Regions from separate parts of the Lysinibacillus sp. NPDC098008 genome, predicted to be linked through region 2. Evidence: predicted binding sites of a transcription regulator. Region 2 holds the regulator's gene; the other holds the start of a gene.
What was found. The regulator CtsR, encoded in region 2, represses protease genes until heat stress. The targets are predictions, from matches to a motif close to ATGGTCAATAAAGGTCAAACA.
Positions count from the first base shown of each region.

Region 1: clpP (ATP-dependent Clp endopeptidase proteolytic subunit ClpP) is a predicted target of CtsR. The motif match lies at 8,096-8,116, and genes of this name have one in related genera.

Region 1 covers NZ_JBIWBA010000005.1:104,840-121,028, reverse strand. Annotated here, with positions in the region: gene ACIQVU_RS07675 (sugar-binding transcriptional regulator) at 71-1,123, opposite strand; gene ACIQVU_RS07670 (hypothetical protein) at 1,287-1,409, opposite strand; gene ACIQVU_RS07665 (glutaredoxin family protein) at 1,642-1,878, opposite strand; gene ACIQVU_RS07660 (DMT family transporter) at 1,974-2,855, opposite strand; gene ACIQVU_RS07655 (aminotransferase-like domain-containing protein) at 2,981-4,354, shown strand; gene ACIQVU_RS07650 (S9 family peptidase) at 4,407-6,680, opposite strand; gene ACIQVU_RS07645 (spore coat protein) at 6,900-7,514, shown strand; tRNA gene ACIQVU_RS07640 (tRNA-Arg) at 7,819-7,893, opposite strand; gene clpP (ATP-dependent Clp endopeptidase proteolytic subunit ClpP) at 8,203-8,790, shown strand; gene ACIQVU_RS07630 (HPr family phosphocarrier protein) at 8,854-9,111, opposite strand; gene whiA (DNA-binding protein WhiA) at 9,225-10,172, opposite strand; gene ACIQVU_RS07620 (gluconeogenesis factor YvcK family protein) at 10,246-11,232, opposite strand; gene rapZ (RNase adapter RapZ) at 11,237-12,124, opposite strand; gene ACIQVU_RS07610 (NUDIX hydrolase) at 12,140-12,607, opposite strand; gene trxB (thioredoxin-disulfide reductase) at 12,877-13,821, opposite strand; gene ACIQVU_RS07600 (tetratricopeptide repeat protein) at 13,965-15,497, opposite strand; gene hisIE (bifunctional phosphoribosyl-AMP cyclohydrolase/phosphoribosyl-ATP diphosphatase HisIE) at 15,588-16,189, opposite strand, start outside.
Region 2 covers NZ_JBIWBA010000026.1:2,690-18,878, reverse strand. Annotated here, with positions in the region: gene ACIQVU_RS17575 (DUF6904 family protein) at 1-171, opposite strand, end outside; gene rluF (23S rRNA pseudouridine(2604) synthase RluF) at 198-899, opposite strand; gene adh (aldehyde dehydrogenase) at 1,140-2,660, shown strand; gene ACIQVU_RS17560 (DUF779 domain-containing protein) at 2,682-3,044, shown strand; gene ACIQVU_RS17555 (DUF4003 family protein) at 3,431-4,399, shown strand; gene ACIQVU_RS17550 (aldehyde dehydrogenase family protein) at 4,442-5,869, shown strand; gene ACIQVU_RS17545 (acyl-CoA thioesterase) at 5,938-6,417, shown strand; gene ACIQVU_RS17540 (protoglobin domain-containing protein) at 6,464-7,774, opposite strand; gene ACIQVU_RS17535 (hypothetical protein) at 8,037-8,246, shown strand; gene corA (magnesium/cobalt transporter CorA) at 8,297-9,259, opposite strand; gene ACIQVU_RS17525 (class I SAM-dependent methyltransferase) at 9,292-9,975, opposite strand; gene ACIQVU_RS17520 (magnetosome magnetite crystal formation protein family) at 10,103-10,408, shown strand; gene ACIQVU_RS17515 (CtsR family transcriptional regulator) at 10,666-11,136, shown strand; gene ACIQVU_RS17510 (UvrB/UvrC motif-containing protein) at 11,150-11,692, shown strand; gene mcsB (protein-arginine kinase McsB) at 11,689-12,801, shown strand; gene ACIQVU_RS17500 (ATP-dependent Clp protease ATP-binding subunit) at 12,791-15,235, shown strand; gene radA (DNA repair protein RadA) at 15,326-16,189, shown strand, end outside.

The sequences.
Region 1 (16,189 bases), on a different contig from region 2:
CATTAAATTTATGCTCATTCAAAAAGCGCTGTAGCACTTTTTGAAGTCGAGTGACCTATGTTTATATAAGTTATTCAAAATCATTATTTTCACTAGATGATAAACGAGCAGCAATAGCTTTTGCAGCTGCCTCATCTGTGATAAATATTGTTTGCTTTGGTGCTACCTTAAAATATGAAAGCATAGCATTGACCTTTTGTTTTCCTGCTGCTACTGCAATAACCTGCTGACTTTTTTTCACCTGCTCAAGCTGAATGCCAATTGTACGTATACGATGCACGACCTCTCCTTTGGCATTAAAATAATAGCCAAAAGCCTCACTGACAGCACCCTTCTCCACTAAAATTCGTAAATCTTCAGGAGAAGAATTACGGCGAATCGCCATCTCCTCTGCGGAGCCAATCCCATGAATCACACAGTCTGCCTGCTCATAAAATGCCATCATTTCTGTTATCATCGGCTCTGTTAGCATTGCTTGATAAGCTTGCTCACTTAAATACTCAGGTAAAAATAAGGTGCGATACTGCGCCTCCATCTGCATAGCAAATGTTGCAACAAGTGTATTTGCTTGCATTTGCATTTCATGTCCGATGCCTCCACGTGCAGCAACAAATGTCATATCTTTTGTTTTTTCTAATGGGTGTAAAAATTGTGCAAGAGATGCCACTGATTTTCCACCTGTGACGGCTACTACTTGCCCTTTAAAAGCTGTTGACATAAATTGCAATGCCGCTTCTTTACCAAGCAAGGTCAATATCGTATCGTCTGCATTATAATCACCTGGCACAACAACTACACGCTGTATGCCAAAATGAGCCTCAAGCTGTTTAGCAAGCTGTGTCAGACCTGACCATTCATAAACAATTGCTCTTAACTTTTCAATTACAATCTCACCATCATCTGTACATACCATACCCGATTTTTGTGAATCTAATAACCCTTGTTCACGTAAAATATCTGTTTCTTTGCGTATTTCTCGCTCTGTCATTTTTAATGAATCCGCAAGTGTGCGTCGTCCGATGGGTTGCATAAGCTGAACGGTTTGTAAAATTCGGTATCTAGATTGCAGAAGCGGATACATTTCAGGAAGTAGTCTTTGCTGTGCCTCAGGAACAGTTAACATATTTATCTACTCCCTTTTATAACAGTGGGTTGTTTTTAGTCCCACCGTTTAAAATTATGTCCCACTTATATAGCTATTATAATATGCTTTATGTAAAAGAGCAAGTAGTATCCAAAGAAAAAAGCCCCGTAACGTTGGTCATCGCTACGAGGCTTATACATTCTTATTTTGTAAAAGATAAAATTGCGTTTTTCTTAAATCCTTCTAACGCTTTTGTTGCTTCACCTTTATTTGCAAATTCAAAAATACGAACATCCTGCTTCTCAAATACTGTAATAACCCACATTGTAAAATCTCCCTTCAACATTGTTTTTGTAATATAACAACTTCCAAAATCTATAATAATTTTCACCGACTGTTTTATAACAACTTCTTGCTTGATTCCTATTCTACGCCGATTTTTTAGAAAAGGAAGCCCAATGTGAAGGTCTTCACAAACTGTTCAAATTCAAAACGCTTTCATTGAACAATTTGTGAATTGTATAGCTTATAGCGAATAACCGTGCCAAATTAACAAGTTATCTTTCACTGAAATGTTCCATTAATGTAGCATAATCTAAGTTGCCATACTGAATAATTTGACCACCCTTTTCAACTACAGGAATCATCAGCATATATTTTTCATGTATATGATCATCTGCTTCAATATCAATGATCTCAATATCGAATGGTATATCCTCCTGTACAAGCTTTAATGTGCGTAAACCGTCTACACATAGCGGACAATTTGCCCGACTAAAAAACTTCACCAGCATTGCTAGCACCCCCTTCTTCTATTATAAAGCGAAATGGCTAATCAGGTTTTACAGCATAAAGGAAAAGCTGCCTTCTTTACGTATTGAGCACTAGACTACTTTTTTGTAATCACTGCATTTTTGCCAATGATTACTGTTATCACCACAATGATGGCTACAATAATCGTAAACCAAGTGATAGATTCATGTAAAAATAATGTAGCAAAAAGAATCATTAGAAATGGCTGTAAATATTGAATTTGACTTACTCTTGCAATGCCACCTAATGCCATGCCGCTATACCATGCTACATATGCTAAAAATTGACTGACAACAGCTAAATAGAGCAAGCTTAGCCATGCTGTTACAGGAGCATGTAACATCACTGCTGTGAAATTTAAAACAACTGGAATTATAAAAAATGGTGCAGCAATTAAAATAGCCCAAGCAATAACTTGCCAGCTTCCTAATTCCTTCGCCAATTGCCCGCCCTCTGCATAGCTAAGCCCTAATATTACCACTGCTGCTAATAACGCTAAATCCGCTATATGTAATTGCCCTAGCCCAAGATAAACCGCATAAATGATAACTGCTATCGCACCAGCAATACTTGAAAGCCAAAACTTTAAGGAAGGCTTCTCTCCTGCTCTTATTATAGCAAAGCCTGCTGTTGCCAAAGGTAAAAGCGCTAATTCTACAGCGCCATGAGAAACCGGTAAGCTTATCATTGCCCACGAGGTCAATAATGGAAATCCTAACACTGCCCCAAAGGATACAAGCAATAAGCTTTTAAATTGACGAGCAGTAGGTAGCTTTTCCTTTCTTATCAGTAAAACAATCGCCACAATAATTGCCGCTATGACAACTCTTCCTAAGCCTACGATAGTTGCCCCAAAATATGGTACAGCTACACTTGTTGCTGGCAAAGTTAAACTAAAGCAAATAACCCCTAATAACCCTAACAGTAATCCCACTTTTTCTGTTTTTTGTTTCTGCATTATTCCAAACCTCCTATTTTTCATGCCATCTGTCCCTGGTATACTCAATAGTAAAAGGAGCTATATCGAAAATAAATAGAATTTTCTATCAACTGTCCTGGTACAGATAAAGGAGAGAGCTTGTATTGCAGACTAAATATTTAGAAATTATTAAGGACATTAAAGCACAGCTCACAAAGGGCATACTTACTACAGGTAGCAAGCTGCCATCCGTAAGACAATTATCTCAGCAATTTTCGTGCAGTAAAAATACAGTACTACGAGCCTATAATGAGCTAGAAAAGGAGCATATTATTTTTTCTGTCCCTAAAAGTGGCTACTATGTTGTTCATCAGGCTACACAGCCAAGTGCACCACAACAAATCATTGATTTTTTGTCTGCTGGGCCAGATAAACGTATTATGCCATATATAGAATTTCAGCACTGCATGAACCAAGCCATTGACATCTATAAGGAAGAATTATTTAGTTACAACGATCAACAAGGGCTTTATGCTCTTCGTGTTCAATTAGCAAAGTATTTGCAAAGCTTACAGGTCTTTACAAGTCCAGAGCGACTTTTTATTGTATCAGGCTCTCAACAGGCACTCCATTTATTAGCGTCAATGCCCTTTCCAAACGGCAAACATAATATACTCGTTGAGCAGCCTACCTATTTTGGCTTTATTGAAGCCGTTCGTCTTCAGCAAGTTACTACGCTTGGTATTGATTTAACAATGGAGGGCATTGATTTAGAGCAGCTTGAATATATTTTTCGCAACAATGATATAAAATTTTTCTATATTGTACCGAGATTTCAAAATCCGCTTGGTCATAGTTATACAAATGAGGAGAAAAAACGCATTGTAGAGCTTGCAGAAAAATATGATGTGTATATTGTGGAGGATGATTTTTTAGGTGATTTAGATCCAAACATGAAAGCAGACCCATTATTCTCTTTTAATCCTTCTGGTCGAGTGATTTATATTAAAAGCTTTTCAAAAGTATTTTTGCCAGGCTTACGAGTAGGTGCAGTTGTACTTCCAGCTTTAATGATTCATGATTTTTCACGCTATAAATTCAGTGCCGACTTTAATAGCTCCGTGCTTTCACAGGGAGCATTAGATATTTATTTAAAAAGCGGTATGTTTGATAGTCATATTAAAACAATAAAAGAGCTATATAGCAGAAAAATGAATGCCCTACAGACAGCTTGTGAAGCATTGCTACCTAACCATATCCATTTTACAAAGCCTACTTCTGGCTTTTATCTTTCGATTATGCTGCCAGACCATATCAGCGCTAAGCAGGTTGTCCATTTATTACATGAAAAAAATATATGGATGGACGATGCCTCTAGAATGTTTTTACCAGCCTACCAGCAGGATCATCTTATTCGCTTAAGTATTTCTCAAGTGGAGGAACATCTGATTGAAGGGGGGATTAACGAGTTAGCCTATTGTCTGTCATTATTAGAGCGCAATAAAAGCCGCTACAAAAATATGCGACCTCTATTATAAAAGGCAAGGCATTGTGTGCGAATAAACGACACAGCAATGCCTTGTTTTTAAATTATTTTAAATGTGTATCAAGGAATTTTACCATGGCATTGTAAAATTCAATTCTGTTTTCTTCATTTGCAAAGCCATGTCCTTCATTATCTTTTAACATATACTCTACATCTACACCTCTAGCACGTAAAGCTTCCACAATTTGATCGGATTCTGCTTTATTCACACGTGGGTCATTTGCGCCTTGTGCAACAAATAATGGCGTTTTAATTTGATCCGCATGGAAAACAGGTGATACTGCTGTTAATAATTCCTTATCTTCCTCTGGATGACCTACGCGCTCATAAAACATATTACGCATTGTTTCCCAATATGGTGGAATTGTATCTAGTAGTGTAAAGATATTCGATACACCAACGTAATCCACTGCTGCGGCATATAAATCTGGTGTATACGTAATACCAGCTAATGTTGCATAGCCACCAAAGGATGCACCATAAATACCAATACGCTCAGGGTCTGCAATACCTTGGTCAATTACCCATTGTACGCCATCTGTAATATCATCCTGAATTTTTAAACCCCATTGCTTATTCCCAGCCTGTAGGAATTCCTTGCCATAGCCAGTTGAAGAACGGAAATTCACTTGTAGCACAGCATAGCCACGATTTGCTAATAGCTGCACCTCTGGATTAAAGCCCCACATATCACGAGCCCATGGTCCACCATGTGGATTAACAATTAATGGTAAATCTTTAGCTTCTTTATTTTTCGGCAATGTTAAATAGCCATTGATTGTTAAGCCATCTCGACTCTTATACGAAATCGGATGCATCTCAGCCAATTCCTCAGAATTTAGCCAAGGGCTTAATGTTGCTAGCTCTGTTAGCTCATCGGTTGTTGAGTCATAGTAATAGTACTTTCCATAGACTGTATCACTTGAAACACTTACAATAAATTTTGTCATTTCTTTATTGTAATCATTGATACCTAATTCACTCTCATGAACACCAAGCTTGTTTTGAATTTTACGGAAGAGCTGTTCAAAATTTTCATCAAAGAACTGATAATGAGGCTTATCCGTAATATATGCACCATATAATACTTTATCTTGCTCAGCATTATATAATATGCCTGCAACATCAACCTCTTCATTGGACATAATTACTTCTTCATTACCTTCTAAATCATACTTCACAGCCTCTATTTTATCTCTGCCTTTGTTAGATATAGCATAAATAAATTGGTTATCTTTTGAGAAAGCTAATGGCATGACTTCATCGCCTGCTTCTATTTCAATAAATGGTTTAAATTCATCTTTTTCAGAATCACGATAAAGAATCGTTCCTACTACACCATCAGAGGCTACAGCAACACGCACTTCTCCATTACGATCCGCTAACCAGCTTGTAATATTTCCAGGATTTTTAGCAACATGCGTTGTTTCACCCGTCTTAATATTTAGCTTATATACATCAAAAACAGTTGCATCCTCTTTATTCATCATAATAAGAATTTCATCTTTCACGCCTTGAAGTCCACTTAGTATCCCTACTGTTACGTTAGGATACGGCGTTAAATCCTGTTCTTTTGCACCATTAAAGGTTGTGGAATAAATATGGTAGTTTTCATCACCACCATTATCCTTTAAGTAAAGCAATGTATCGTCCTTCCAGAAGAATCCTGCAATATCGCGATCTGTTGAATTGGACACACGTACTGGCTCACTATCATCATTCATTTTTTTCACAAATACATTGGAACGATTTTCCCATGCAGCAGCAAATGTAATATAATTGCCATCAGGTGACAGTTCATAGCCAAAGCTACCAGGATTTTTCATAAAATCTTCCACAGAGATTTCTGGAACACCTTCATTATTTGTAGCATTTTTAATATTTTTAGCATTGTTTAAAATTTTATTTGCATCCTGTTTTGAAATAAATTCATTATCCACGGATACACCATTCCATAAGCCAAGCTTATTCGCTGTGTCCCAGTATGCTGTAAGTGATGCTTCTTGGTCTTCTTTATTTAAAGCTCTTACTAAAATACGAGCGGCTTCATCACGTTTAATGGCTACATCTAAATCTGTGAATTCCTCAGCCTTTACCCACTTATCCATAATTTGTTGACGCATTGATTCCGAGCCGTGCTGGAATGTTAAAGCCGTTACAGCTAAGTCTAAAAATTCCTGTGATGACAATTGCTCCTCTTGCGCAATAGCTACACTTTGCGTGTCATTAGCAGCACGCACCTCTTGCATTGTTGCAGGAACTACAGCAGACGTTGTTAAAATAATCGCCAATGATGCAGATAGAAATCTTTTTTTCAACATAACTCCTCCTTATATCAGTTTACGTTATATCGAATGTCGATATATACATAAACTATCATAACCTTTATATCACTGTCAATAATTGATAGCATTTTATGATAATTCCCTTTTTCTCCATAAAAACAATTCCAACGAATTGGTACTTATACCGTATGAAATGAACGGAAGTTGACATACTAAATACTGCAACAAAATAACATCTAGGAGGCGTTTCTTTTGTCACAATCGTTTTATAATGAATCATCCAATCAAAACAATTTTAATCAGCAGCAAAGCCTAAATCATGGCGGCCATGAAATGATGGACATGCATGAAACCATTGGTGAAGTTATGGCTGGTATGAACCAAGCAATTATTTTGCGTCCACATGTAAAAGACCCTGAATTATTAAGCATTTTAGATCGCCAATACAATTTTACATTAGGCATGTATAACACAATTGTTGAAGCTTTTAGTACAGGTCATGATCCAACTGTTCCTACAGGGCGCTACCAAATGGAAACAGGAAATGATTTCAAATATGGTATGACGGCTGGCCAACCGAAAAAGCCAATGCAAAATGCCAATGAAATCAATGATGAAATGATTTCTGGCTTCTTACTAGGTGCGCAAAAAGGAGCGGCAAAATGTATGACAACGGCTGCTCTGGAAACAACAAATCCTGTTGTACGTCGTGTTGTTGCGGATAGTATCCCTAACTGTATTGAAATGGGCTACGAATTGTCTATTTATCAAAATAAACATGGCTACTATCAAGTGCCACAATATTCTCAGCAAGATATGCAAATTATGCTGAATGCCCATACAACAACATCTAATCCACTTCATTAAAAAACAGTCCATGGCGACCTCTTATCGCCATGGACTGTTTTAGCTTTTCGAATTTATGGCAAAAAAAAGAATCCCCTCAGAAAGGATTCTTTTTTTTCGACTATTACTAGTCTTCACGTACAGTATGTTCACTAAAAAATAATTTGGAGTTGTTGCTTTTTTGAAGGTTTGAAAGGAAGAAATAGGGGAATAATGCCAACTAGAGCAATATTCCCGATATTTTCCCTCTCCATCTCCACTAAGCAGGCTGCTAAACTACTTATTAGGAGATTGAGTTATAACAGTATATCAATAATCAGTAAAATGGCGCCCTCGGAGGGAATCGAACCCCCAGTGCAAGAACCGGAATCTTGCGTGTTATCCATTACACCACGAGGGCAAAAGACACAAAAAAAAAGTACACACTCTATCTAGGCTTTCGAAAAGCATGATGTAGATAACCCTCATTTTTGAAGCATACCTGCAAAATAGTGTAACGTACTTTAAACTTATGACCTTAACTATTATACAAACGTCTAACCTATAATTCAACCATAGAATGCAAAAACAATTTATTTTTTTATTAAATTAAGCAGGGTTAATATTTGACCTTCCCTGACTATAATGTGTATGATAGGGATACAGCTGAAATAACAATGGAAATTTTCAGCAAGGGTATTCGAATTTAGTTTTTTAAGGAGGATTTAACATGAATTTAATTCCTACAGTTATTGAACAAACAAGCCGTGGTGAACGTGCCTATGACATTTATTCACGACTACTAAAAGACCGCATTATTCTTTTAGGAAGCGCTATTGATGACAACGTTGCGAACTCTATTGTCGCACAGCTTCTTTTCCTACAAGCGGAAGACCCAGATAAAGATATTTCTCTTTATATTAACTCACCAGGTGGATCAATTACAGCTGGTATGGCAATTTATGATACAATGCAGCTAATTAAGCCACAGGTACAAACAATTTGTATTGGTATGGCTGCATCTATGGGGGCTTTCTTACTTGCTGCTGGTGAGCCTGGTAAACGCTTTGCATTGCCAAATGCTGAAGTAATGATTCACCAACCACTAGGTGGCGCTCAAGGGCAAGCGACAGAAATTGAAATTGCTGCAAAGCGTATTTTATTCTTACGTGAAAAATTAAATGGTATTTTATCTGAACGCACTGGTCAACCTCTTGAGGTTATTGCACGTGATACAGACCGTGATAACTTTATGACAGCTGAACGTGCAAAAGAATACGGCTTAATTGATCATATTATGCACAGTAACAATAAATAAACATAAAAAGGCATCGCAGAGTTGTTCTGTGATGCCTTTTCTATTCAAATGAAATAACAATTTTCAGTCTTCATTTTCAATAATTGCTGCTAATGCTGAAACCGCTTGCTCGGCATCGTTGCCTTCGCTACTTAACGTTACCTCAGCTCCTTTAGCAACTGCTAAACTCATAACACCCATAATGGATTTGGCATTTACTTTTTTCTCATCTTTTTCTAAAAAGATATCAGCGCTAAAACGATTTGCTTCCTGCACAAATAGCGCTGCTTGCCTTGCTTGTAGTCCTAATTTTAATTTGACTTGGACTGTTCTTTCAATCATTCTTAAAACTCCCTTTCACTACCGTTCGTCGATTAATTTTATCTTACCTTACTTACTAGCAAAAGAACAATAAACGATTACGCATGACATTCATACCTAAAAAGTATAGAAATTTAACCACCTATTTTTTCGCCACGTCGTAATGCATCAGCAATCTCATCAATTTTTCTTAAGCGATGGTTCACGCCTGATTTACTAACAGTTCCACTTGATACCATTTCACCAAGCTCTTTTAATGTCACATCTTGATATTCCACACGAAGGCGCGCTATTTCTCGCAGCTTCTCTGGTAGTTGGTCAAGACCAATTGAATTTTCAATAAATCGAATATTCTCTACTTGACGTAATGCAGCACCAATTGTTTTATTCAAATTGGCTGTTTCGCAGTTGACAATGCGATTGACACTATTACGCATATCCCGCAATATACGCACATCTTCAAATTTCATCATTGCTTGATGTGCACCTACAATATTTAGGAAATCTGAAATTTTTTCCGCTTCTTTTAAATATGTGACAAAGCCCTTTTTACGTTCAATCGTTTTAGCATTCAGGTCAAATTCATTCATTAAATCCATTAATGCCTCACCATGTTCTTTATATAAAGAATAAATTTCTAAATGATAGGCTGATGTTTCTGGATTATTAACAGAGCCGCCTGCTAAAAATGCGCCTCTTAAATACGCTCTCTTTTGACCGCTTTTTTTAATAAGTTTTCTAGAGATCGTATGATTAAATTGAAAGTCGTCTGAGATGATTGCTAAATCGATTAACAGCTCACGTGCACCTTCTCTTACGCGGCAAATATATACGTTATTTTTTTTCAGTCGCATTTTTTTACGAACAAGTAATTCTACATTGTATGGGTATAGCTTTTTCATAATTGTATATAGTCTTCTCGCAATTGCAGCATTTTCAGTTTGCACGTCTAAGCTTAGTTGTTTATTCGCAAAGGATAATGAACCATTCATACGAATTAGGGCAGATACTTCCGCTTTCATACAATGATTATCCGCTTCTACTTGGGTTAACTCTTTTTTTGTTTCAGAAGCAAAAGACATATCACGCCCCCCTTTCAATCATGATTTCTATGTATATGTGTATCTTACCATATACAATATGTGCATTATGATGCTATAACGTTCCTCTTATTTTATCATTATAAATATCAGCATAGTCGATCAGCCATTCTGCAACATTCGTTGCATTATGTCGAACCGTTCCATCTGAGCGGATTGTAGCAATATCACGTTTAATAACCTCTAATCCCATACTTTCAAGCTTTGCCACATCAAATGTCACTGGCTCTGCTCTTTCCTCTTTATATAATTCCTTTACAAGATTAGGAAGCTCTTCATTATTCACTAAAATGGAATCGATAAAGGCACTGCCAACATGTTTATAGATAGCCTTCACATGATCACCTGCTGTATAAGAAATTGTTTCACCTTTTTGCGTCATTAAATTACAAACATATATTTTTCTGCCTTTGGCTCTCACAACAGCCTCTCCAATTTCCTTTACAAGGAGATTGGGAATAATGCTTGTATACAGGCTTCCGGGGCCAATTAAAATATAATCCGCACGTTGAATAGCCCGAATTGCCTCTGGTAACGGTTGCACATTTTCAGGCACTAAAAAAACGCGGTCAATGCGTTTGGTTGCTGTCGGAACTTTAGATTCTCCTTCAATAATAGAACCGTCCTCTAACACTGCATGTAAATTTATCTTTTTATTCGCTGCTGGTATAACGCGCCCATGAACTTTTAATACCTTGCTCATCTCACTAATAGCATGGTTAAAATCACCTGTAATATCCGTTAATGCTGTTAACATAAGATTCCCTAATGAATGTCCACGTAAATCTTCTGATGCTGAAAAGCGATATTGAAACATTTGCTCGACAAGTGGTTCAACATCGGATAATGCAGCAATCACATTGCGAACATCACCAGGGGGCGGAATGTCATAATCATCCCGTAAACGCCCTGATGACCCCCCATTATCTGCAACCGTCACAATCGCAGTAATATCAAATGGATGGTGCTTTAGCCCGCGAAGTAGCGTGGAAAGACCTGTGCCTCCACCTATCACGACAAGCTTTGTTTGCTTTTTCCCCATGCACTCAATCCTTTCTACGATGAATATCACGATGCGTGATAACCGTATTTTCTTTGCTTGCTAAATATGCCCCAAAAAATTCTGCTAATGTTACTGAACGATGCTGCCCGCCAGTACAACCAAAAGCAATAACAAGCTGGGATTTTCCTTCTTGTCGATAAAGCGGAATCATAAAATCAAATAAATCGGTTAATTTTTGTATTAATATTTGCGTATCATCTAATGCCAAAACATACGAGGATACTTCTGTTTGTAAGCCTGTTTTTGAGCGTAGCTCTTCCACATAGTAAGGATTTTTAAGAAAACGCACATCAAATACTAAGTCAGCATCAATCGGCATACCATGCTTAAATCCAAAGGACATCACATTAACAGAAAAAATTGTATCTGCCTCACTAGCAAATTCTTTTACAATTTTTTCACGCAATTCCTTAGGCTTCATTTGGGATGTATTATAAACAAAATTAGCACGTCCCTTTATTTCAGCTAGAAGGGCACGCTCTTGTTTAATGCCATTCAATGGTAAGCCGCTGACTGCTAATGGGTGGGCACGTCTTGTTTCCTTATAGCGTCTAACTAGTGTTGCATCATCTGCATCTAAAAATAAAATCCGAACCATAATATCGCCTTCTTTTAGTATATGGTCTAATGCACCAATAAGAGAATCAAAAAAATCTCCTCCGCGCATATCCATTACAGCGGCAATACGTGTGCTATTTTTTCCCGAATCCCTTAGCAAGGTTAAAAAAGTTGTGAGTAATGCTGGTGGTAAATTATCGATACAGTAATACCCTAAATCCTCAAAGCTTTGAATCGCTACCGTTTTTCCAGCTCCAGACATTCCTGTAATAATAACCAATTCATGTGTACTTTGTTGGCCTTCAACCACCACTGCTATGCAACTCCTTTATTGTTCCTTTGATATTTGTATTTTCTGATGAAGTAATTCAAAATTCGTTGTATAGTCAAACGTACCATACTGAATACCTGATTGTGAAACAGCAAATTGTAAATTCGTTCGATCTCCTTCAGCCATTGGCAAATGCGCTAAATCCTCTATTGGGTGCCATGCAAGCTTGCCTTCTCGCGTTTCTTCAAGTGGTGTTCCTTCCACATCTTTTGCAACAAATGTGTAAAGCATCCATTCGTCCACTACATCATTATTTTCTTTAATCACCATTGTATAAACACCCTTTAAATGCACATGTAATGGTGTGACATTTGTTTCCTCTTGAAACTCACGTATAGCGGCCTCATAGATGGACTCGCCACTTTCCATTTTCCCACCAGGCGCCACGTACCAGCCTCGTCTTGGTTTTTGAAGTAATAATACTTTACCGTCTTTTACGGCAATTAAATTTGCAATTCTTTGCATAGGCACACCTCTAATCACTTTTGCATTCTACTCTCCATTATAACAAGACCTCGTAAGATTTGTCCTCATTTACAACTTTTCAGCTACAAACCCTTTCCACAAAAAAAGTAGGCTGCTTTCACCTACTTGAGGCGGAAACAACCTACTAAAACAAAATAAAAGGGGGATTGCTAATTACAATTCTTATCATACACCTTTTATATGTCATTCAAGTTACAGCAATATTAAAACCACATTAAAACTACTGGTTTTTCGTTAAAATAGCAAGCTTACGCATTGATTTTCTCTAATAATTCTTCAATATAATGTTGTGCAGCCTGTGCGGCAATACTACCATCACCTGTCGCTGTGACAATTTGACGCAACGATTTTTCACGTACATCTCCAGCTGCAAAGATACCTGGAATGTTTGTTTCCATCGTATCATTTGTCACAATATAGCCTGCTTCATTTAAAATGCCTAAAGATTCAAATGGCTTTGTTAATGGTAACATACCAATATAGACAAAGACACCATCTGTAGCAAATTCTGATTCACTGCCATCGATTGTCGATTGTAATGTAACACTACCAACTTTGCCATCTGCTTCATTAATTTCTTTGACAGTGGCATTCCAAATAAAATCAATTTTATCGTTAGCAAAGGCACGGTCTTGTAGAATCTTTTGTGCGCGTAATTTATCACGACGGTGAACAATTGTTACTTTCTCAGCAAAGCGTGTTAAATAAACACCCTCCTCTACAGCTGAATCGCCGCCACCTACGACAACAAGATTTTTCTGTTTAAAGAATGCACCATCACATACAGCACAATAGCTGACACCACGACCACCAAGCTCTTTTTCACCAGGCACACCCATTTTTTTATACTCTGCACCTGTTGTAATAATAATGGCACGTGTTTTATATTCTTTTGCACCTGATTTGATTGTTTTATATTCTTCGCCATCGATGATTTCCGTTACATCACCATAAGCATATTCTGCCCCAAATTTCTTTGCATGCTCAAACATCTTTGTTGACAGCTCAGGACCTAAAATTGTATCAAAGCCTGGGTAGTTTTCTACTTCCTCTGTATTAGCCATTTGCCCACCAGGAATTCCCCGTTCAATCATTAATGTTGCTAAATTAGCACGTGATGTATAAACAGCAGCAGTCATCCCAGCAGGACCTGCTCCAATAATAATCACATCATAAATTTTTTCTTCTGACATCAATACTTCCCCCTAAACATAATACTTTTTATCTTCATTCAGAAGATGAAGATAAGGCCTCTGGCAATATTACCAAAGGAAACTTATTATAGCGTCCGTATGTTCATCGTATGTGAAAGTATAAAGTTATTCAACTAAGTTGCTCACACTTGCTCATCATGACTATTTGGTAAAAACATTAAAATTTCATCAATATATTTTGTTAATGTGGACACCGCTATACCATATTGCTGAGCAATTTCCTTCTTTGTGACTTTCAGCATGTGCGAAGTTTTAAATAAATAATCATTTGCACCCGCAATCGCTGCTGGATTTGTAAAGCGATAATTTTGCCCTAGAGCTTGCTCACATAGCACAAACCACATTTGAAACATTGGTACAATTAGTGAGGAGAGCTTACCATACTGCTCTAATAAAATTTCTGGCACATGAACAGCCCGTAAAAAGCTCGCTTCTACTTTATTTTTTTTATCAAACTCATGACCAAGTGCATAGGCTAAAAACAACTTTTCAAACGTACCTAATTGCTCCACATTTATCCATTTAGGATGCGCAATAATTTCTTGCTTATACGCTGTATCCTTTAATAAAAACAAGCCAAAAATGCGCTCACTTGTATAGTTGCTTTCTAACTTTTCAACGATAAAATCACGATTATGCTCTAATGCATCAAGCGCCAATTCATTTTCCTGCTGACGCCAAGGCTCAAATCCTTCTTTATCTGGATCTAACTCCAGCAGTTGCTCCCATGCGCTTTTGGAAATTTCCTTATGCCCTGAAAAATAACCTGCATGTGATAGCCAGAAATAAAACCCTGCATCACCTGCATAGCCTCGCTTCTGCATACTACGCAGCCATTTAAAGGCTAATTCATATTGCCCGATTAACGCCAATGTCGCACCTAGTTTATAACGATGCTCCCATGTATAGGGCTGAATTTTAACAAGAATATTTAATAACTCTTGTAAATCCTCCTCGTTTTTTTCATAGTATGCAATGACTGTTAAATTACAAAGCGCATGTAAATTTCCTTTATTTTCACGTAGCACTGTATGCAAGAGAGCCTTTGCCTGCTCTTCTTCTCCAACATAAAAATACGCAAGCGCTAGGTTATTATACGCAGACCAAAACGCTGGTCGATCTTCAATTAAATCTTCTAAAATCTGAATAGCTTCTGGAAAATTCCCCTTTTCCATGCAGCGACGAGCCTGCTCCTGACGATATAAATCCTCGCCAGATCCTTCTGGCACCTCAAATTCATCCTGCTCAAAAGCAACAAACTCTAATATTTCTGCTGCTTCATCTGCATAAGCACCCTCAGGCTCTAATTGCAAATAGCGCTCTGCAAAATTTTTAGCATCATGCATCATCCCTATACAGCCCGATACCTCTGCCATATAAAAAATAATTTCTGGATTATCTGGGTCAAGCTGATAGGCACGACGAAGCAGATCATACGCTTCTTCAAAACGTTGACCTTCTAATTCAACGATGGCTAGTTGTAAAATAATCATAGAATCATCAGGGCTTAAATCTACAGCACGCTGTAAATATTTATAGGCTTTATTCATTTGTCCACTATTCATTGCCTGAATTGATTTTTTATAATAATAGTCGCCTGTTGGAATAAACGACACTATATTCGATTGCTTCTCATTTTGACGTTTCTTTTCCAATATATTTCCTCCGAAACAAGAAATAAGGAACGTATTTCACGTTCCTTGACACAGTAACACTTATTATACCATACAATTAATAATATGCTGTTATTTCTCCTCGTGACGTTTTTCCAACACATATAGAACATCATAAATACTTACTTTTTGCTCTTGCAGTAATACTAGCAGATGATAAATTAAATCTGCAGCCTCCCATTTAACTTCCTCTGCATCACGATTTTTAGCACCAATCACAACCTCTGTCGCTTCTTCTCCAACCTTTTTACAAATTTTATCGATACCTTTATCAAATAAATATGTAGTATACGCCCCTTCAGGCATTTCCTGCTCTCGCTTTTCGATAACACGGACAAGTTTAGAAAGGATGTCCACAGAGCCAACTTTTTCATTTTGCTGAATTACCTCAGTAAAGCAAGAAATTGTACCATTATGACAAGCTGGTCCGTTCGGTAAAACCTCCACCACTAATGCATCTTGATCACAATCTGCTTTGATCGACACAACTTTTTGTGTATGACCACTTGTTGCTCCTTTATGCCAAAGCTCTTGTCGTGAGCGAGAATAAAACCAAGTTTCCCCTGATTCAATTGTTTTAGCGAGTGACTCCTTATTCATATAAGCCACTGTCAGCACTTCTTTTGTATTGGCATCTTGCACAACCGCTGTCACAAGACCTTTTTCATCGAATT
Region 2 (16,189 bases):
TCTTAGCTTATAGCAAACACTTAAAATACGTAGCCGAGGACCTTGATAATCATAGTATTTATTTTCATCCCCAGTTACCTTATAAATAGCATTTACTAGTTCATCTAAGTCCCAAAAATCGCCACTAATTCGTACTCCTGTTAGTTGTGCAGTGCTGCGAATAGCAATCATAGTCCTCGCACCTCCCCTTTAATAGCTTATTTCGGTGTGTAGTTGAGTAGTTTAAATAATTCTGCTCGTTCTTTATCTGTTAAATCACGCCATTGCCCAACCTTTAAATTACCAAGCTTAATATTCATAATACGAATTCGCTGTAGGCGCTTCACAGAGTAGCCTAGTGCTGAACACATTCGGCGTATTTGACGATTTAAGCCTTGCTCCAGAATAATTTTAAAGACTTTGTCTGATATTTTTTCAACATGACAAGGTAATGTTGTTGTATCTAAAATATTGACACCTGCACTCATTTTTTTAATAAAGTGCTCTGTTATCGATTTATCAACTTGCACAATGTATTCTTTTTCATGATGGTTTTCAGCACGTAAAATTTTATTAACGATATCCCCATCATTGGTTAATAATAATAATCCCTCAGATTCTTTATCAAGCCTTCCAATATGGAAAATACGTAATGGATGATTGACAAAGTCAACGACATTTCCTTTAATATGACGCTCTGTTGTACTGGTAATGCCGACAGGCTTATTAAGGGCAATATAAACAAGCTGTTGTTCTTTCTTTACCTCTTTTCCATCAACACAAACAATATCACCAGCCTCAACTTGACTGCCGACTGTAGCAAGCTCTCCATTAATCGTTACTTTCCCCTCAGCAATCCATTTATCCGCACCACGGCGAGATATAATGCCTGTTTCACTTAAATATTTATTAATACGCATATTGTTCTCCTATATTTTATATTAATTTAAGTATACCTTAACGTTATGGAGAACGTGAATGCTAGAAGCTTTTCTAATGAAAATAAATTAGATGGAATTTTTTTCGGAAAAGTTGAAATTATTTTTTGTTTCTGACAATATAATAGGTGAGAGGGTTTCTATAAAAATATTGTTATTTCGATATAAAATAATGTTTTTTGTAGATGATTCTCATTAAATTGTGTAAAGGGGAGAAGTAAAATGGTTTATGCATTTCCAAACACTGAAGGATCGGTAGTTCAATTCAAAGAGAAGTATGACAATTATATTGGTGGCGAATGGACACCCCCAGTGAAAGGTCAATACTTTGATAATGTTACTCCTGTTACCGGACAAGTTTTTACACAAATAGCACGTTCCACAGCTGAGGATATTGAACTCGCAGTTGATGCAGCTCATGCAGCTAAAGAGGCATGGGGAACAACGTCACCGACAGAGCGTGCAAACATTTTACTTAAAATTGCAGACCGTATTGAGCAAAATTTAGAAAAGCTAGCCGTTGCCGAAACATGGGATAATGGTAAAGCAGTACGTGAAACATTAAATGCAGATATTCCTCTTGCGATTGATCATTTCCGTTATTTTGCTGGTGCTTTACGTGCCCAAGATGGTTCAATAAGCCAAATTGATAACGATACAGTTGCCTATCATTTCCATGAGCCAATTGGAGTAGTAGGTCAAATTATTCCATGGAACTTCCCAATTTTAATGGCTACGTGGAAGCTTGCACCAGCGCTTGCGGCTGGAAATTGTGTTGTATTAAAACCAGCAGAACAAACACCAGCATCGATTTTGGTGCTGTTAGAGTTAATAGAAGATTTATTACCACCGGGTGTCTTAAACGTTGTCAATGGATTTGGCTTAGAGGCTGGGAAGCCGCTTGCATCTAATCCACGTATTGGCAAGATTGCCTTTACAGGTGAAACGACAACAGGTCGCTTAATTATGCAATATGCTTCTCAAAACCTTATTCCTGTAACATTAGAATTAGGTGGTAAATCCCCAAATATCTTCTTTGAGGATATTATGGATGAAGATGATTCCTTCTTAGATAAAGCAGTAGAAGGCTTTGTATTATTTGCGCTAAACCAAGGGGAAGTATGTACATGTCCTTCTCGTGCCCTAATTCAGGAGTCCATTTACGATAAATTTATGGAGCGTGTTTTACAGCGTGTAGAGGCTATTAAAGTTGGTAACCCACTTGATCCAAATACAATGATGGGTGCACAGGCTTCAAGCGAGCAAATGGAAAAAATTCTTTCATATTTAGATATCGGTAAGCAGGAAGGTGCTGAATGTCTAATTGGAGGGGAGAAAAATAATGTAGGCGAAGGCTTTGAAAATGGCTACTACATTAAACCAACTGTCTTCAAGGGGCATAATAAAATGCGTATTTTCCAAGAGGAAATTTTCGGACCAGTTGTTGCAGTAACAACGTTTAAAACGAAAGAGGAAGCATTAGAAATCGCTAATGATACATTATATGGTTTAGGCTCAGGTATTTGGACAAGAGATATGAATACAGCCTACCGCTTTGGTCGTGGTATTGAAGCAGGGCGTGTTTGGACAAACTGTTACCACGCTTATCCTGCACATGCTGCATTTGGCGGTTATAAAATGTCTGGTGTCGGCCGTGAAAACCATAAAATGATGCTAGCTCATTACCAACAAACGAAAAACCTACTTGTTAGCTATAGCGAAAACAAACTTGGCTTCTTCTAATTGATAGGGAGGTGCATAGGTGTGGTTGAACGAGTATTAGCTACAGCAGAAGCACTGGCACTAATCGATTCATTAAAAGAAAAGCATGGTCCTATTATATTTCATCAATCTGGAGGCTGCTGTGATGGCTCATCACCAATGTGTTATCCAGAGGGTGAATTACTATTAGGCGATCAGGATGTATGCCTTGGGGAAATAGGCGGTACGCCCTTCTATATGCATAAAAATCAATATGATTACTGGAAGCATACCCAAATTATTTTAGATGTTGTTGATGGCAGGGGTGGAATGTTTTCATTAGAGGGTGTAGAAGGGAAACGCTTTTTAACAAGATCGAGGGCATTTTCATCAGAGGAGCTACAAGAGCTAGGGTTAATTGAATAAAATATGGGACAGCGGCAGCAAGATATGCCGCTGTTTTTTATTGTATGTACATCTTTAGCTTTTAGAGAAGAGGCTATGTAATGCGATGGTCTTCGGCGAGTTGCGTAAAGATAAAAATAACTGAAAGCGCTCATTTAAAGTCACTGTAAATAATAACTTTTTAGTGGTTTTTGCGATCAACGTAAACATCTCCCTTTTATCCTGTATGAACAGGTTGTAAGACCTTCACTGATTGAAGGTTCACTTTATGCTGTTGATATTCCTTATTAAACCAAATAAATCAGGTAACATATATTAAATTAAGTTTACTTTTTATGTTAATTGTTACAAGAAAGTGAATCTTTCTAGCGTTATGTAACGTAAATTGAGAAAAGGAGTGACCAATAATGGATTACGTGATGATTGAAAATCAATTGACAAATACAGTTGAGAATATATCAAAAGCTGCTGGTTGGACAGTTGATCGCAAGATTATTTTAGCCATTGCTAGTACATTTCTAGCTTCAGGAAAAACATTTGATGCAGATAAGTATAAAGCAGTATTGCAGGAAATGAAGAAGCAGAGCTCATGGATGTCCCCTTTACGAACAACGGTTGGCTATAGCATCGCTGCAAATTTAATGGAGCAGGAGGATGCAGAAAAGGCAGTTAAGGATTTATTAACAAATGTAAATATTTTAAAAGAGGCAAAATTCAGAAGTGGCAATTTTAGCTTTATTGGTGCACAGTTTTTAACGGAGAACGAATATGAGAAAAAGACGCATGCTCAAAAGGCTAGAGCTTTATTTGATGCAATTCGTAAGCATCATCCATTTTTAACATCTTATGAGGACATTCCTTATGCGATTTTATTGAGCAGTCCATCTGACGATATTGAGCTACGCGCAGATACAATGAATCGTTACTATAAAGAATTACGAACATATAGATTTACAACTGGTAATGACCTGCAATGGCTTTCACAAGTTTTAACGCTGCTATCTCCGCAATATGATCATCAGCTAGTAGCAAGCGTTGTAGCGATCCGTGATACATTCAAAAAACAACAGACAAAAGTAAAGACTATGCATTACCCTCTACTTGGATTTTTAGCAATACTTGATCTTAATCAAACACAGCTTCAGGATATTATTGACTTGTACCATGAATTAAAGAGTTTAAAATTATTAAAATGGCATCGTGAGTTCGTGCTCTTTATGGCTGTGCAAATTGCTATTTACGATATAGCAAATGTACAACAATCGTTGTCGATGACAATGATGGCCTCCATAGAATTATTAATTCAGGCACAGCAAGCAGCGATGATGGCAGCAGTTAGTGCAGCCGCCATAGCATCTAATTCTAGTTCTTCATGATAAAATAAAGAAGAACTTGATTATTTGGAGGTGCATGGAAAGATGAAGGAAACAAAACTATGGATAGATGGTCAATGGCAGGCTACGGAGGATAGCTATAAGCTAATATCTCCATATAGTGGAGATGTTGTTGCCCACGTAGCAAAGGCATCCATTCAAGATGTGGAGAGAGCTATCGAAGGTGCACAACGGACATTTCAAACATTTAAAAAGACAACAGCCTATGAGCGTGCCGAAATATTATATAGAGTAGTCGACATTATGCGACAACGCAAAGAGGAGTTTGCAGAGATTTTAGCATTAGAGGCAGGGAAACCTTTAACGGCAGGATTAGCTGAAGTTGAACGTACCATTGCAACATATCAATTTGCGGCAGAAGGTGCTAAGCAAGCGAAAGGTGAAACTGTACCAATGGATGCAGCACCGGGAGCAGGAGATTATATTGGCTGGACAAAGCGAGAGCCATTAGGTGTTATTTCAGCTATTACGCCATTTAATTTTCCATTTAATTTAGTAGCGCATAAATTAGGTCCAGCATTTGCAGTAGGGAATACAGTTGTGTTAAAGCCAGCGACACAAACGCCATTAAGTGCCCTGACAATGGCAGAGATTTTTAAAGAGGCAGGCTTACCAGATGGTGCGTTACAAATAGTGACAGGCAGTGGTGGTGAATTAAGTGATATGCTTATTACACATCCATATGTTAAAAAGGTAACATTTACAGGTAGCGGTAAGGTTGGCTTAGGTATAAAAGAAAAAGTAGGCTTGCGGAAGGTAACATTAGAGCTTGGCTCCAACGCAGCAGTAATTGTTGAACCATCGACACCAATCGATAAAGTTATTAAACGCTGTGTAGGTGGGGCATTTAACTTTGCCGGACAAGTATGTATTTCATTACAGCGCATTTATGTACACGCCTCGATTATTGATGAATTTACAAAAGCGTTTGTAGAAGAAACTAAAAAGCTTGTCGTAGGTGATCCATTCGATAAAAATACGGATGTTAGTGCCATGATCCATCCAAACGAGATTGAACGAATAAAGGAATGGATTGAGGAGGCTCAAGCACAAGGTGCTGTTATGGCAACAGGTGGTGTCTTTACGGAGCGTACTTTAACGCCAACTGTTATGACAAATGTAAAGGCGGATATGAAAATTATTTGTCAGGAAACATTCGCACCAATCGTGTCAATTGTTTCATATGAAACATTAGACGACGCTATTCGACTTGTTAATAACTCAGACCTTGGCTTAAATGCAGGAATTTACACGAATATACTATCAGACGCTCTATACGCGGCAGAGGAGCTACAGGCAGGTGCTGTCATTATTAATGATATTCCAACCTTTAGGGTAGACAATATGCCGTACGGCGGTGTAAAGATGAGTGGTTATGGACGCGAAGGTATTAAATGGGCGATTGAGGAAATGACAGATATGAAATTTGTTACGATAAAAAAGTCGTTCTAAATTTGCATCAGCACTTTTTCTGCGATACGATGACGACAGAACATACATGAAGGGGAGTTACTAGAACTATGACAAACAACGCTGTACCCATGAGCCAATCACGTACGGTTCAATCACGTCTCGTATTACCTCCAGATACAAATTACCACAACTCCATTTTTGGTGGAAGAGTGTTAGCCTATATTGATGAAATTGCTGCTATTACAGCAATGAAGCATGCAAAAGGACAGGTAGTAACAGCTTCAATTGATTCAGTTGACTTTTTATCCGCAGCACATGTAGGAGATATTCTTGAAATAGAAAGTATTGTATCTTCTACTGGACGTTCTTCCATGGAGGTTTATGTGCGCGTTATTTCTCGCAATATAGAAACGGGAGAAGAAAAGCTAACAACAGAATCATTTGTAACGATGGTGGCAGTAGACGAAAAAGGAAAACCAACACCAGTGCCTGCTATTTATCCTGAAACAGATGAGGAGAAGCGCTTATTTGAAACAGGGCCAGCAAGACGCGAGCACCGTAAACAAAAGCGTGCTTTGCCTCATTAAATAGAAAGGGAACTTCACTGACAATAGTGATGTTCCCCTTTTTTTGCTAGATATTTAGTTCATTGACTACATTAATCAGTGAATCAGATGATGAAGAAACAAGTGTAGCCCCTTGTGATAGCTCAGTAATTAAATTAGAAATCGTTGAAATATCCCTCGATGTATTCATATATTGCTGTTGAATACCTGCGACAGCGTCAGCAATATCATTAAACGATTTCGATAAATTTCCTTGGGTAGCAACACTATGTTGAATTTTTTCATCAACATTTAGCACAGAATTCGACATTGTTGTAATATTGCTTTCAGTTTCTTTAATAAGATGCGAAACATTTTGTACGGCATTTTTTGTTTCTTCTGCAAGCTTGCGAACTTCCTCTGCTACAACTGCGAAGCCTTTGCCATGTTCTCCTGCACGAGCCGCTTCAATAGATGCGTTTAAGGCTAATAGATTTGTTTGATCGGCAATGCCTGTGACAAGCCCAACAATTTCAGAAATCTTTTGAGAGGATGTACGCAGCTGGGTCATTGTCACGTCAAGGCTATTAACGCTTTGTAAAATAACTTGTATTAAATTATTTTGTTCTTGCAACTGTTGTTGCCCACGTCTTGACTTTTCCTGTGTATCTGCAACGAAGTTTAAGCCCTGCTTTGTTGCCACTGCAATATCATCTGTTTGAGAGGAAATCACTAATAATGAGGCTGCTGTTTCCTCACTAATCGAGTTCAACTCCTCAGCCGTACTTTGAATAGTTGTGACAAGGGCATGCTTCATTTCATCTGCCGCTTTGCGAATACGCTCTTCTTCTTTTTCATATGCCTCGATAACAAGCTGCTGCTCTAAATTAATAATTTTACTAAAAGCATTAATAGCACGGATTGCATCATGCTTTGAAATATCAAGGTCATTCACAAAATTTGCAAATGTGGTAGTGAGTGATTGGAAGGATGCAATATACCATTTTGATTGCAAGCCAATTCGAACGTGAGCCTCGGCAATAGCTTTTCGTTCATGAATGTAAGCGCTGTTAATATGGCTTTCAAAAATATCACTTAAATGCTTATGAAGTGTAATTTTTAAACGATCAATATGGGATGTTCGATTAATAATATCAAGTAAATCTTGACTTAAACTAATCGCTGCGTAAAATTGCTCCACCATTGTTGGAATCAAGTCTTTTGCTAATGGCTGTAATTGCTTAATAATCGCTAAATCCTCAATTGTTAAATTTAAAAGCTGTAATTGTTTTTGAAGAATTGGATGGTTGGAAACCTCCAATTGTACAGTCCCCTTAAAATTTTCAGGCGTTAAAACAACTGAGTAGCTTGGACTACTATTTTTTGTAAACCAACTCATTATTGATTGCTCCATTCTTAATATCTATAATAATTAAACATCAAATATACTTTTGTCATTTATCAACATATGGTATTAAATCTATTTTACTATTTTTTGTTGGATATTTGGTTATAAATTTGGTTTATTTCTTTATTTTTTTACTTGCCTATTTGTTTATATTGCCAGCAAAGGAAATTTGAATTTAGTATGGGAAACCTGTAAAATACGAACTGTTTATGGTAGTAGAACGGTATATAAAAAAGATTGGAGGAGGTATTTTATGGAGAAAAAGCGTTTTAAATTTGTTATTCCAGTGATGGTTATTGTAGCAATCGGCTCTGTTTATATGCTGCGTAACTATTATGCTGAAGTACCAGACGTTGAGCAATTATTAATTACGATTTGCGCAACATTAGGGTCAGGAGTGCTAGCATACTTTTTATTCCCACAGCAGGGTGAAAATAAAATTGATGACCGTGGTCCATACTAGTGTATTATGAGTCTGCTCGTTAAAACAAAAACGAGCAGACTTTTTAATTTTTAAGGTTTAAATAATTTAAACCAGCCTTTTAGCTTAAAGACAATGAGCATTAAGATTGCGGTAATAATCATAATACCAAGTACAATAAAGTAGCTATATCGCCCATGTAGCTCAGGCATATTATCAAAATTCATGCCATAAACGCCAGCAATAAATGTTAAAGGGATAAAGATTGTTGAAACAATGGTTAGTGTCATCATAATGCCGTTCATGCGACTTGAGCTCATAGCCATATAACTATCACGCATATCCGCAGTCAGCTCTCGATTAGATTCCACCATCTCTGTTAGTTTAAGTAGATGATCGTAGATATCTCCAAAATAAGCTCTCTCAGATTTATCTAGTGAAAATCGATAAGAATTCAATACCCGATATAAAAGGTCACGCATTGGTAAAATAGTACGTCTTAAATCGAGCAAGTCACTGCGGAATTCAAAGACAATCTTCATGGCATTTACATTGCTTTGATATGTAAGCTCGTCTTCAAGTGCATTTAAGTGATCCTCAATTTTATAAACAAGTGGGAAATAACTATCAACGATTTTATCGATTGTTTGATATGTTAAGTAAATTGTTCCACGTTCCCAGTTTTTTGACTGTTGTTCCATCATCTTTTGCACCTTATCGATTTCAGGAGCAGGATTTTTATGGAATGTCACAATGAATTTATTGGAAGTGAAAATATTGACCTCCTCAGCAGCTAATGTTTCTTCATTGAGTCGATGAATAACAAAAAAATGAAAGTCGTCATAAAAGTCAAGCTTTGGACGCTGTAACCGCAGTAAGCAATCTTCAATAGCGAGTGGATGGAAATGAAAGAATGTTTCTAATAATGATTCTTCCTCAATGGTAGGGCAATTAAAATCAACCCAATACCATTCAAACTCTTGTTGTCGGATGACCTCCAGCGGGAAGTCTTTAAGTAATTGTTGTTGTTTTGTAATTCCAATGGTGCGTATCACAGCATTCACCTCAAGTTTTTAACTATGAAATTTTAATGTTCCTCTTTAAAGCATACCCAACCACCAAATAAAGTAGTGGCAAAAAATCTAGAAGGTTTTGTAAAGCCTGCTTGCTGAAGCAATGTTACAATCTCTTCCTCCCTCATAAATGATAGAGCACGGATGGATTTTTCCATCTCTGCTACATCTTTGGCAGATAGCTTTGTATGCTGTAACCAATAGGCACGCCATAAATCAAATTGTAGCTCTGTTTCTACTGTACCTTGTTGTCCATACTTTGAAACAAGAACAAATGGTGCGCCAGGCTTTAAATAATGTGCTATTGCTGTTAATGTAGTTAGCTTTTCTTTATAGTCCTGAATAAAGTGAAGGACGAGTACACAGCTAGCTGCATCATACTGCATGGAAGGTAATGTGGTGTTGAGTATTGTACCTTGATGGAATGATATTGCATTTGATAAAGATTTCAAACGTTCCTTTGCCACATGAAGCATAGATTCAGATGGATCAATGCCAACAAAGGACCAATGAGGTCTTTGTTCAGCAAGCTGTAAAATTTCGTTGCCGCTTCCTGCTCCTACAATTAATAGCTCAGCTTTTTCAGGTAATGCAGAGTAGTAAAAGGTTTGTATTAAACGAAGCATTGCATCATAGCTTGGGAGTGTACGTCGAATCCCTTTTTCATATTCATTTGCTAATGTGCTGTTAAATTCCATTTTCTATCACTACCTCTCAAAAAAATTTTAAAATTCTTATTTAATATGAAACTATTAAGGGTATAGTTCCGTAGATAGTAGTACATAAAAACATAAATAAAGCATCAAGAAAGGATTGATATATAGTATGGAGAGTAAATGGTCTAAAGTCATCATACACGCAAGTGCATTTTTTGCGCCATGGTTAGTACCGATTATCTTTTTCCTAATTAGCTCAGATGAGGAAGTAAAGGCTATTTCCATTCAGGCATTGTTGTTCCAAATTGTGATGGCTGTGTTACTAACCATTGCTGGTGTATTAAGCTTTGTCTTAATAGGCTTACCGTTTTTAATTATTTTCGGTATTATGGTATTTATTGTACCAATTATCGGTATTGTAAAAGCCTTGTCTGATGAGCCTTGGCGTTATCCAATTGTAGGTCGTTGGGTATAATTTTTATAAGCGCAAGTATATGCTAGTTGCATATGCTTGCGTTTTTTTGATAGCCAAAAAGGGTACATTATATGTACGAATAATTGATCAAGCATATGTAATAGTAGCTAAAATTCTGCATTGTAAAGCGCTTGAGCAGCTTTTTTTATTTTCTATAGGCGAATTAATTGCAATTATTTTCAAGCGTTTTGTATAATATACTCAAAGAAAGTCAAAGATAGTCAAAGTCAGTGAAGTAAGCGAGGTGTATTCCTAAAATGCGTAATATATCAGACATCATAGAAGGTTACTTAAAGCAGGTACTTGAATTAGGTGGAGAAGGGCATATTGAAATAAAGCGTAGTGAAATTGCTGATAAATTTCAATGTGTACCGTCACAAATAAATTATGTTATTAACACAAGATTTACTGCTGAGCGGGGTTACCTTGTTGAGAGCAAACGTGGTGGTGGTGGATACATTCGAATTTTACGTGTCCGTGCGAATTCACATATTGATTTGATTGACGATGTTCTTAAGCAAATTGAGGATGGAGCATCGCAAACGATGGCAGAAGATTTAATTTATCGGCTTATTGATGAGCAGGTAATTTCAAAACGAGAAGCGAAATTAATGTTAGCAGCAATTGATCGCTCAACAATTGATTTACATCTTCCGTTAAGAGATAGCATTCGGGCTAAAATCTTACGAGCGATGCTGACAACAATAAAATACGAACAACAAAAATAGTGAGGTGATGGAAATGATATGCGAACATTGTCAACAACGTAATGCAACAGTTACTGTAACACAAGTTCAAAATGGGCAAAAGGTGGAGCACCATTATTGTGACGTCTGCGCCTCACAATTCCATCCATTTCATGCAGAATTTAAACAAGAGCCTATCTCCATTCAACAGCTATTGTCTAACTGGTTTGGCTCACCGACATGGCAGAAGGTGGGGGAAAAGCAGCAGACGCCACCACCACAGCAAACTTGCCCACAATGTGGCTTTACCTATAAGCAATTTTTAAAAGAAGGTAAATTTGGCTGCCCAAGCTGTTATGACGCCTTTAACGAGCATTTACCGAAGCTTTTTAATCGTATACAGGCAGGCCCACAACATATTGGGAAAATGCCCGGCGCACATAGCAATGTATATGTTATTAAAAAGCAAATTGAAGATATTCGAAAACGGATGAAATTAGCCGTAGATGAGGAGCAATTTGAAGAGGCAGCAAAGCTTCGAGATGAAGTGAAGGAGCTTGAGAAGCAACTACAATTTGAAGGTGGTGATGTGTCATGATGATTGAATCGTTTTTAGAGCGTGCGACCCCAACGTGGATGCGTGTTGAGGACGATTATTCAGATATTGTCATTAGCACACGAATTCGCCTTGCTCGAAATTTAGATGGTTATCGCTTCCCACTTGTTTTCTCTGAGAACGAGGCATTACAGGTGGAGCAAGCAGTTACACATGCTATAAGCGATAGCTCAAATCTTCAACATGATTATGCATATTTTGCAATAAAAGATTTAACACCATTGCAACGTCAAATTCTTGTCGAGAAGCATTTAATTAGTCCACAGCTTGCTAAAAAGGAGAAGGTGGGCTCCATTCTTCTCTCTGAAGATGAATCCGTTAGCATTATGGTGAATGAAGAGGACCATTTACGCATCCAGTGTATGACAGCAAGTTTTCAGCTTCAACGTGCCTATGAACAGGCAAATAAAATTGATCGTATTTTAGAAAAATCTTTACCATATGCATTTCGAGATACCTTTGGTTATTTAACAAGCTGTCCAACCAATATTGGTACGGGGCTTCGAGCATCCGTGATGATGCATCTACCTGCGCTTACACTAACTGGGCAGATGAATCAAATTATTAATGCCATGACACGTCTAGGTATGACGGTAAGAGGCATATATGGTGAAGGAAGCGAAAATTTAGGAAATGTTTATCAAGTGTCTAACCAAATTACACTTGGCAAGACAGAAGAGGATATTTTAGCAGATATACAAAGTGTTGCTGAAAAAATTATACAAAAAGAACGGCATGCAAGAGGTAAGTTGATGGAAAAGGCAAACCTTGCCTTAGAGGATCGAGTTTATCGAGCTTTAGGAACACTTACACATGCAAGGATTTTAACAAGTGAGGAGGCAGCAACTTGTCTATCCAATGTCCGTTTAGGTGTAGATTTACAGTTGATTAAAGGGATTTCAGCAACAGCTTTAAATGAATGTGTTGTAAGTATGCAACCAGCATTTTTACAACATTATGCAGGTGAGGCACTACCACCTGCTGAACGCGACCGTGTACGAGCGAAAATGCTGCGAGAAGCACTGTTAGCTCAACAATATACGAATAAGCCTATGAATGGTGGAAAAGGAGAGGATTTATATGATGTTTAATCGTTTTACACAACGCGCGCAAAAAGTATTACAGCTTGCTCAGGAAGAGGCTATTCGTTGGAAGCACGAATCCATTGGGACAGAGCATATTTTATTGGGGCTTATACGTGAAGGCGGCGGTATTGCTGCAAAAGCGTTGGAAGCTATTGATATTAGTCCTCAAAGAATTGAAGCGGGAATTGAAGAATTAGTTGGCAAAGGTAAAGAGGATGTTGGACCGATTGTTCACTATACACCACGCGCTAAAAAGGTTATTGAACTTTCAGTTGATGAATCACGTAAATTAGGTCATTCCTATATTGGGACAGAGCATTTATTATTAGCGCTTATACGTGAAGGCGAGGGTGTAGCAGCTCGTGTCTTAAATAATGCAGGTGTAGGCTTAAATAAAGCACGTCAGCAAGTATTATTGTTATTAGGCAATAATGATAATGCACAATCTGGACAGCAAGCGACGCAAGCAGCAAATACACCAACATTAGATAGCTTGGCACGTGATTTAACGCAAATTGCACGCGAAGGCTCTTTAGACCCTGTTATTGGCCGAAGCAAGGAAATTACACGCGTAATTGAAGTGCTATCACGCCGTACAAAAAATAACCCTGTATTAATTGGTGAGCCAGGTGTTGGTAAAACAGCTATTGCTGAAGGGCTGGCACAGCAAATTATTAATAATGAAGTGCCAGAAACTTTACGAGATAAACGTGTGATGACATTGGATATGGGGACAGTTGTTGCAGGTACAAAATATCGTGGTGAATTTGAAGACCGCTTGAAAAAAGTGATGGATGAAATTCGCCAGGCTGGCAATATTATTTTATTTATCGATGAATTGCATACATTAATTGGTGCAGGTGGTGCAGAAGGTGCAATAGATGCATCGAATATTTTAAAGCCGTCATTAGCTCGTGGTGAACTGCAATGTATCGGTGCAACAACATTAGATGAATACCGTAAATATATCGAAAAGGATGCCGCATTAGAGCGTCGTTTCCAACCAATCCAAGTGGATGAACCGTCTGTAGAAGAGGCGATTCAAATTATTCAAGGCTTACGTGATCGCTATGAGGCACATCACCGTGTGAAAATTACGGATGAAGCAATTGAAGCGGCAGCTAAAATGAGTGATCGTTATATTTCAGACCGCTTCTTACCAGATAAAGCGATTGACTTAATTGATGAGGCTGGTTCTAAAGTACGCCTACGTTCTTTTGCAGTACCACCAAATTTAAAAGCGCTTGAAGATAAGCTTGAAAATGTTCGTTCTGAAAAGAATGCAGCTGTATCGGGTCAAGAATTTGAAAAGGCGGCAGCGTTAAGAGATACAGAGCAAAAGCTAAAAGATGAAATTGAAGCAACGCGAAAAAATTGGAAAGAAGAGCAGGGCAAAGCTGAATCACAAGTAACTGTAGATGATGTAGCGGCAGTTGTATCGATGTGGACAGGAATCCCAGTGTCGAAAATTGCCTCTGAGGAATCTTCGAAATTATTAAATCTTGAAGAAGAGTTACACAAACGTGTTGTGGGGCAAGGAGAAGCAGTAGAAGCTATTTCTCGTGCGATTCGCCGTGCAAGAGCGGGCTTAAAAGACCCTAAACGTCCAATTGGCTCATTCATCTTCTTAGGACCAACAGGGGTTGGTAAAACAGAGCTAGCAAGAGCGCTTGCTGAAGTGATGTTTGGTGATGAGGATGCAATGATTCGCGTCGATATGTCTGAATATATGGAGAAGCATTCGACTTCACGCTTAGTTGGTTCACCTCCAGGCTATGTAGGCTTTGATGATGGCGGTCAGCTAACAGAAAAAGTTCGTCGTAAACCATATTCTGTTGTATTGCTAGATGAAATTGAAAAGGCACATCCTGATGTTTTCAATATTCTATTGCAAGTGCTTGAGGATGGACGCTTAACAGATTCAAAGGGACGTACAGTTGATTTCCGTAATACAGTGGTAATTATGACTTCAAACGTTGGTGCAGATGCATTGAAATATCAAAAGAGCCTTGGCTTCAATGTAGGCGGCACAGATACGAAGCATAAAGATATGAAGGGGACAATGCTGGAAGAGCTGAAAAAGGCATTCCGTCCAGAATTCTTAAACCGTATCGATGAGATGATTGTTTTCCACTCATTAGAAAAAGAGCATTTAAAAGAAATTATTGCAATGATGGGCAATGCATTAACAAAACGCTTGAAAGAGCAGGATATTTCGTTAGAGCTAACAGATGCAGCGCTTGAAAAAATTGCTGAGGAAGGCTATGACCCTCAATACGGTGCTCGTCCACTACGTCGTGCATTACAAAAACAAGTAGAAGACCGATTATCGGAAGAATTACTGAAAGGTAATGTAGAAAAAGGAGATCATGTTGTTATTGACTATGTGAATAACGAGTTTATTGTTAAGAAAAAAGAAGAGGTTTCTACTTCTAAATAAATTTTCTAAGACAGTGAGGCTTTAAGTGCCAAGCTGTCTTTTTTTCTGTACAATAACTATATAAGAACAAATATTCGAGGTGAACGTAACTTGGCAAAGAAAAAAACAAAATTTGTTTGTTCAGGCTGTGGCTATGAATCTGCTAAATGGATGGGCAGATGTCCAGGCTGTGGAGAATGGAATAAGATGGTGGAAGAAGTTGAGGTTGTTGCAAAAGGGCCACGTGGGGCATTTCAGCATTCCGCTACAGTTACTCAAAAGGCAGTGCCTATTATTCAGGTTGAAGCTACTGAAGAGTCGCGTGTAGCAACGGAGATGGGGGAACTAAATCGTGTCTTAGGTGGAGGAATTGTAGCTGGCTCACTAGTATTAATTGGCGGTGACCCTGGGATTGGGAAGTCTACATTATTACTGCAAGTTTCTGCATTGCTCTCCAATAGGGAGCATCGTGTGCTTTATATTTCTGGAGAGGAATCGATTCGTCAAACAAAATTACGAGCAGAACGTTTAGGAGTAGTTTCTCAAGAGCTTTATATCTATTCTGAAACGAATCTTGAATTTTTACATCAAACGATTGATGAGGTGCAGCCGAAATTTGTTATTGTCGATTCCATACAGACGGTCTTTCATCCAGAGGTGACAAGTGCACCAGGGAGTGTGTCGCAGGTGCGTGAATGTACAGCAGAGCTTATGCGCATAGCCAAAACAAAGGGCATTGCTATCTTTTTAGTGGGACATGTGACAAAGGAGGGGCAAATTGCAGGGCCGCGAATCTTGGAGCATATGGTGGATACAGTGCTGTATTTTGAAGGGGAAAGGCATCATAATCATCGTATTTTACGAAGTCAAAAAAACCGCTTTGGCTCGACCAATGAAATTGCTATATTTGAAATGCTGCAAGGTGGTTTAAAGGAAGTGCTCAACCCTTCTGAGCTATTTTTGCAGGAGCGTTCA